DNA from 2 places in the Mycoplasma sp. P36-A1 genome. Region 1 is predicted to be linked to the other one. Evidence: riboswitches for the same ligand, from Rfam matches in the RefSeq annotation. Region 1 holds a riboswitch; the other holds the start of a gene.
What was found. Region 1 has a riboswitch for FMN ahead of ACD762_RS04200 (ECF transporter S component). Riboswitches for the same ligand answer to the same signal wherever they lie in the genome.
Positions count from the first base shown of each region.

Region 2: linked by a shared signal. The riboswitch ahead of ribD (bifunctional diaminohydroxyphosphoribosylaminopyrimidine deaminase/5-amino-6-(5-phosphoribosylamino)uracil reductase RibD) and the one ahead of ACD762_RS04200 (ECF transporter S component) in region 1 are both predicted to bind FMN.

Region 1 covers NZ_CP168083.1:889,312-892,739, forward strand. The annotation lists gene ACD762_RS04190 (Dps family protein) at 1-108, shown strand, start outside; gene ACD762_RS04195 (diphthine--ammonia ligase) at 204-857, shown strand; FMN riboswitch at 954-1,074, shown strand; gene ACD762_RS04200 (ECF transporter S component) at 1,145-1,768, shown strand; gene ACD762_RS04205 (AI-2E family transporter) at 1,887-3,092, shown strand; gene ACD762_RS04210 (threonine aldolase family protein) at 3,240-3,428, shown strand, end outside.
Region 2 covers NZ_CP168083.1:1,425,634-1,429,061, forward strand. The annotation lists gene ACD762_RS06940 (GNAT family N-acetyltransferase) at 112-648, opposite strand; gene ACD762_RS06945 (hypothetical protein) at 873-1,205, shown strand; FMN riboswitch at 1,390-1,505, shown strand; gene ribD (bifunctional diaminohydroxyphosphoribosylaminopyrimidine deaminase/5-amino-6-(5-phosphoribosylamino)uracil reductase RibD) at 1,629-2,717, shown strand; gene ribE (riboflavin synthase) at 2,717-3,346, shown strand; gene ribB (3,4-dihydroxy-2-butanone-4-phosphate synthase) at 3,358-3,428, shown strand, end outside.

The DNA of each region.
Region 1 (3,428 bases):
GCAAACAAAGCTGATAAAGAGGGTCACAAAGGATTAGTCTTTATAATGACTAATTGGATAGGTGAATATAAAAAAGCACACTGGATGATTAAAGCTAGATTAAAATAATTATTAGGAACTAATTTAGTTCCTTTTTTTATTTAATTTAAAATTTTATTTAAGTGCAACATATAGTATAATATTAGTAAGTAAGGAGGTTGTTTATGAAAAAATTTCTAGTTTCATATTCTGGAGGAAAAGATTCTATGCTAGCTTTAGATAGAATGTTAAAAGATAAAAATGAGTTAGTAGGTATTTTTACAACGACAAATAAAGATATAGGTTCATGGTTTCATGATATAAACTTAAATATATTAGAAAATGTTGCAAAAAGCATCGATACAATATTTATTCCTGTAAAACTTAGAGAAGGTAATGAATATACAGAAGACTTTGAAAATGCTCTTAAAGCTCTAAAACAACAATATAGTATAGATTGTATTGTATTTGGAGATATTGACATAGAGGAACATCGTATTTGGTGTAGTGAAAGATGTAATAATGTTGGATTAGAAGCTATTTTTCCACTATGGCAAGAAAATAGACTTTCTTTAGTAAAAGAATTTATTGATAAAGGATACAAAGCAGTTATAAAAAAAGTTGACAAAAACAAGCTACCTAAAGAGACATTAGGAAAAACACTTGATTATTCAGTATTAAATTATTTTACTGAAGTTGGCATTGATGAATGTGGAGAAAATGGGGAATATCATACATTAGTTTATGATGGACCAATTTTTAAGCAAAAAATTAATTTGGATATTAAAGATATCCAAGAAACTGAGTATAGCTATAATCTTAATATTAATTTAATTTAAAATTATTATAAATTAAACACACTTCGTGTTTACATAGTATATTTTCAGTGATATAATATAAATACAGAGATAGATATCTGTTCAAACAAAATAAAGCTTAGTCTTTGGGGTTGGGTGAGATTCCCTACCGATGGTTATAGTCCATGACCCGCATAATGCGGCTGAATAGGTGAAATTCCTATACCGACGGTTAAAGTCCGGATGAGAAAAGATTATCATTTTTCTGTAGCTAATACCCTGAGATTTTTTTCTCAGGTTTTTTTATATTCAAGAAAGAAGGACAAAGAATGAAAAAAATATTAAACTTTAATATTAGAGAAATTACCCTTATAGGGATATTTGGAGCAGTTGCAGCACTATTAATGTATTTAAAATTTCCTCTTCCATTAATGCCACCATTTATGGAATTTGATTTTTCAAGTGTGTTAGAACTAATTGGAACATTTATTATGGGACCAGTAGCAGGAGCATTTATAGTAATAATAAAAATATTGATCAAGTTATTGCTGCAAGGTACATCTACAATGTTTGTAGGAGAACTTTCAAATATAATTGTATCTATTGCATATGTAGTTCCAGCAGGAATAATATATAAGAAAATGCTTAATAAAAAAGGAGCTATACTTGGTATGCTTGCAGGTACAATATTAAGTACATTAATGGCAGCACTTTCAAATTACTTCTTAATTCTACCATTATATGCAAATCTATTTGGTATGGGAATGGATGATATTGTTGGAATGGTAACTGTAGTTAACCCTGCTGTTAATAGTCCATTTACTTTATTTTTAGTAGGAATTATTCCATTCAATATAATCAAAGGTGGAATTTGTGCAGTTGTTACTTTTTTAATATATAAAAAAATTAGAGCAACAATTGAAAACTATGCATACAAAGCTAAAAAATGTTAAAACCACTAAGGTGGTTTTTTATTTTGAAGTATAATGAGTATAAAATAGTTAAATATAGACAATATATATTCTAACTTATGGTATAATTTATTCATTGAAATAAAAAAGAGGTGTATTTATGGACTTAAATAAAAAAAATATAAAAATAATATCAGGTTTAATATTTTTTACAGTAGCATTACTTTGGATAACAATGTACTTTAGTTCGGTAGTTGATGCAATACAATTTATAATATCAGTTTGTATTCCATTTATTTTAGGTTTGGCAATTGCATTTGTTGTTAATGTATTACTAAATCAAGTAGAGAAGTTATATTCAAAAATATTTAAAAAGCCAGATGGTTTAGCAGCAAAACTAAAAAGAGGAATTTGTTTAACAATATCTATATTACTAATTATTGGACTTATATTTATGTTGTTATTCTTAATTGTTCCAGAAGTTTTAAATTCAATAAAAATGGTTATTGAAAATTTTCCTGGTTATATAAATTCAGTTGAAGATTTATACACAGGAATAAGAACAGACAATAATTTTGATTTTCTTCCTGAATGGAACATTAATATTGATATGAGCCAGCTTACTTCTGAAGTTACAAAATTTGTCTCAAACTATGGTCAAAGCTTTATCAATAACACAATGTCAGCAGCAAACTCACTAGTAGGAACATTTGTAACATTGTTTTTAGGAATCGTTTTTTCAGTATATGTTTTAGGTCAAAAAGAAGTTTTAGGTGTTCAAGTAAAAAAATTAATGTATGCTTATTTAAATCCAATGATTGTTGAAAAAATTAAACATGTATTTAAAATAGCATCACAAACTTTTTCAAATTTTATAACAGGACAGTTAATAGAATGTGTTATCCTAGGATTTGTATGTTTTACTGGAATGATGATAATGAAAATCCCATATGCACCAATGATATCTGCATTAGTTGCTTTTGGTGCTTTAATACCAGTCTTTGGAGCATTTGTTGCTACATTATTAGGAGCTTTATTAATAATGTTAGTCAATCCTTTACAAGCATTAATCTTTATTGCTTTTATTGTAATATACCAACAAATTGATGGTAATGTTATATACCCTAGAATAGTAGGTAATTCAGTGGGTTTACCAGGTATTTGGGTTTTAGCTGCTGTAGCATTAGGAGGGAATTTAGCTGGTATGGTTGGAATGTTAATTGGAGTTCCAGTATTTTCAGTTTTATACACTTTATTGAAAGAAGACGTTTATAAAAAATTAATAAGAAAAAAATTAGTTAATAAAAATCTAAAACTGAAAGTCGACAAAGTTTATCCTGTAGAAGTAGAAGAAAGTACTAAATAATGTAATATTAAAGAGGGTATTAAAATAGACATAGTTCTATTTAAATATCCTCTTTTTTTAAATAAAAGTAATAGTTAATAACTTGTAAATAATTTGTGTTCATGATAATATTATTTTAATTATTGAAAATAAAAGGGGGATTTATATATGTACAGTTTTGAAAGTGATTATAGTGAGGGAGCTCATCCAAATATACTTAAAGCAATGGTTCAAGCTAATTTAGATCAAACTTCAGGTTATGGTTTTGATTCATATACAGAGAAAGCTACAGAAATTTTAAAAGATAAATTACAAAATAATAATGTAGACATTCATTTTTTTGTAGGGGGAACAATT
Region 2 (3,428 bases), 540 kb from region 1:
TAAACTATTTGTTTTAATGTTTCAAACTAGTTTTATATAATTTGCTTTAAATGATGTAATTCCTAGCTATTTGTAAAATAAAAACTCCTTACATACAAAGGAGTCATCATCTTAAATATTATTATTTTTATCAAATGTTGTTTTGTTTATCTCATATAGATCATGCATAATATCTGTTCCATAAACTTTAACATTAAAAAGTTTAATTGGTTTCATACCTAATCTTTTTGCAACATTTTTTGATGGGTAGTTATCAAATCTTATTTGTGCATATACCTTATCTTGATTTAGATAATCAAATGCATAATTTGATAGTGCTCTAGCTGCTTCTATAGCATAACCATTGTGCCAGTATTCTCTTTTCAATAAATAGAACACCTCAGTTAAATCATCTTCTTCTTCTTTAACTTTAACTAATCCCGCTTGACCAATGAATCTATCATTTTCTTTTAAAATAACAGCCATTAATCCATAACCAGATTCCTCATAAGTTTGAATATTATCTTCTATCCACTTCACAACATCTTCATCGGTAAAATCATGTTCATAAGCATAAGTAATACCAGTATCCTTTAACAATAAATCCAGATCATCTTGGTCTTCTAATGTCATTTTACGAAGATATAATCTTTTAGTTTCTAAAAACATAGTCAACACCCCTTACTTAAAATTCTAACACTTTTATTCTAACAAATTAAGTATATAAGTTAAAGTGCAATACATTGATTAATGAATAATTATGTATAATAGTCCTAATACTTATCAAATTTTTAAAAAATATTAACTGTATATTTACAAATCGAGGAAAATTTGGTAAAATAATAGTTATAAAGTTGAGTGTTACTAGAGAGTTTTTAGAATTGAGGGATTAGATGTTTGATGATATTGATAATTGGGTAGGAAGTAGTGAAATGCACTTCTATGCCTTTATTTTATTTACAATGATAATTACAATTGTTGGCTGTTTTATGTTGGTAAAATATTCAGCAATGATGGGACCAGCAAATGCTGAAAATAATTTTATTTTATTAAAAGTATTTAGATCAATGTATATATTTTTATTGCTTTTGTTATCGTTTTTTATAACTTTTGCTCCAAGAGGTATGATTTATTTTAGACAGTATATTTTATTTTTTGTAACTGTCTCAATTTTCTTTGGTGGTTGCTTAACTGCCTACTACTACAAAAAATTTTATAAGAAATAAACTACGATTTTATCGTAGTTTTTTTATATATCAGCAACTATTATTTAACATAACAATGTAGCCATTTTTTTTAAAAAACTACTTTTTTATTTGAAAGTGTATAAAACTTAAATCGTATTTTTACAAATTTTATAATATTTTTTGTTGACAAAAATATTGTTATGAGACTATAATTAAGTCAATTGAATATCTTCGGGGCAGGGTGCAATTCCCTACCGGTGGTTAAAGCCCACGAACCTTTATGGTTGATTTGGTGAAATTCCAAAGCCGACAGTATAGTCTGGATGAAAGAAGAACAATTATACTTTTTTAGTATATCTATGCTCTGAAATGATTTATCGTTTCAGAGTTTTTTATATTAATTAATATATTTTGTATGCCCTGAATTTATATCAAGGCATGTATTTTTTTTGAGGTGATAAAATGAAAGATATTGATTATATGCAAAAAGCTCTATTACTTGCAGCTAAAGGACAAGGGTATGTTAGTCCAAATCCAATGGTTGGTGCGATTATTGTTAAAGATGATAAGATAATTGGAAAAGGTTATCATATGAAATACAAAGAGAATCATGCTGAAGTAAATGCCATAAATAGTGCTAGTGAAAGTTTAGAAAATGCCACTATGTATGTTACTTTAGAACCTTGCACACACTATGGTAATACCCCACCATGTGTTGATGCTATTATTAAGGCAAAAATTTCAATGGTTGTCATTGCAACATTAGATGTTAATTTAAATGTTAGCGGTAAAGGTGTTGCGATACTAAAAGCAAATAATATTAAAGTTACTGTTGGTGTATTAGAAGCTCAAGCTCAAGCCTTAAATAAGGTATACAACTATTTTACTATTAATAACCTACCCTACTTAACTTTAAAGTATGCTATGAGTATTGATGGAAAAATTGCTACATACACAAATGATTCTAAATGGATCAGTAATGAACTATCACGTTTAGATGTTCATAAAACAAGGTCAATGAATTCTGCAATTATGGTAGGTATCAACACTATTATTAATGATAATCCCCTTTTAAATTGTAGAATAGAAGGTGGTAGAGATCCAATAAGAATTATTGTTGACACTACTTTAAAAATACCAATTAATTCTTTAATTGTTCAAACTTCATCATCTATTAAAACAATCATTGCAACTTGTTCTAGTGACATAGCTAAAATTAAGAATTTAGAAAAATATGGTTGTATCATTTTAAAAGTTAAGCAGTTACATAACTTAGTTGATCTACATGATTTAATGTCAAAACTAGCACTGATGAAGATTGATAGTATTTTACTTGAAGGTGGTTCAACATTAAATTGGAGTGCAATTAATCAAGAAATAGTTAATGAAATTCATGTTTATATTGGTAGCTTGATTATTGGTGGGAAAAATTCATTAGCACCTGTAGGTGGAAGAGGCTTTGAAAAGATTAAAGATACATTACACTTATCAAAACCTAAAACAAAGATTTTTGAAGATGATATTTTATTAATGTATGAGGTGCTTAAATAATGTTTACTGGAATAGTAGAAGAGATGGGTAATATTAAATCAGTTATAAAAGGTAATAACATCTATTCTTTAGAAATAGAAGCAAAAATAATAATAAAGGATATGGAAGTTGGTGATAGTGTTGCTGTTAATGGTATTTGTTTAACTGTCACTTCATTCAATAATTATAGTTTTAAAGTAGATGTAATGCCTGAAACTATTACTAGAACTTCCCTATCTAATATCAAGCATAATTCTAAAGTTAATTTAGAAAGAGCTATGAGCCTTAACTCACGTTTTGGTGGCCATATAGTTACAGGACACATAGATGGAACAGCAACACTTATCAGTACTAGAATGGATGTTAATGCTAAATGGTTTAAATTTAAATGTGATAATAAATTAATGAATTACATTGTTGAAAAGGGTTCTATTTGTATTGATGGAATAAGTTTAACAGTTGCTTCAGTAGAAAAAAATAATTTTAGTGTTTCAATAATTCCACATACTTTAAGCAATAGTATTTTAAATAATTTAAGAATAAATAGTATTGTCAATATTGAAAATGATTATTTAGCAAAATATATAGAGAAATATATTTTAAAAGAAAGAATAATATCTAAAGAATATTTATTAAAAAATGATTTTTAAGGAGATCAATTATGAAATATGAAAATATAGAAAAAGCAATAAAAGATTTAAAAGAAGGAAAAATGATCTTAGTCATGGATGA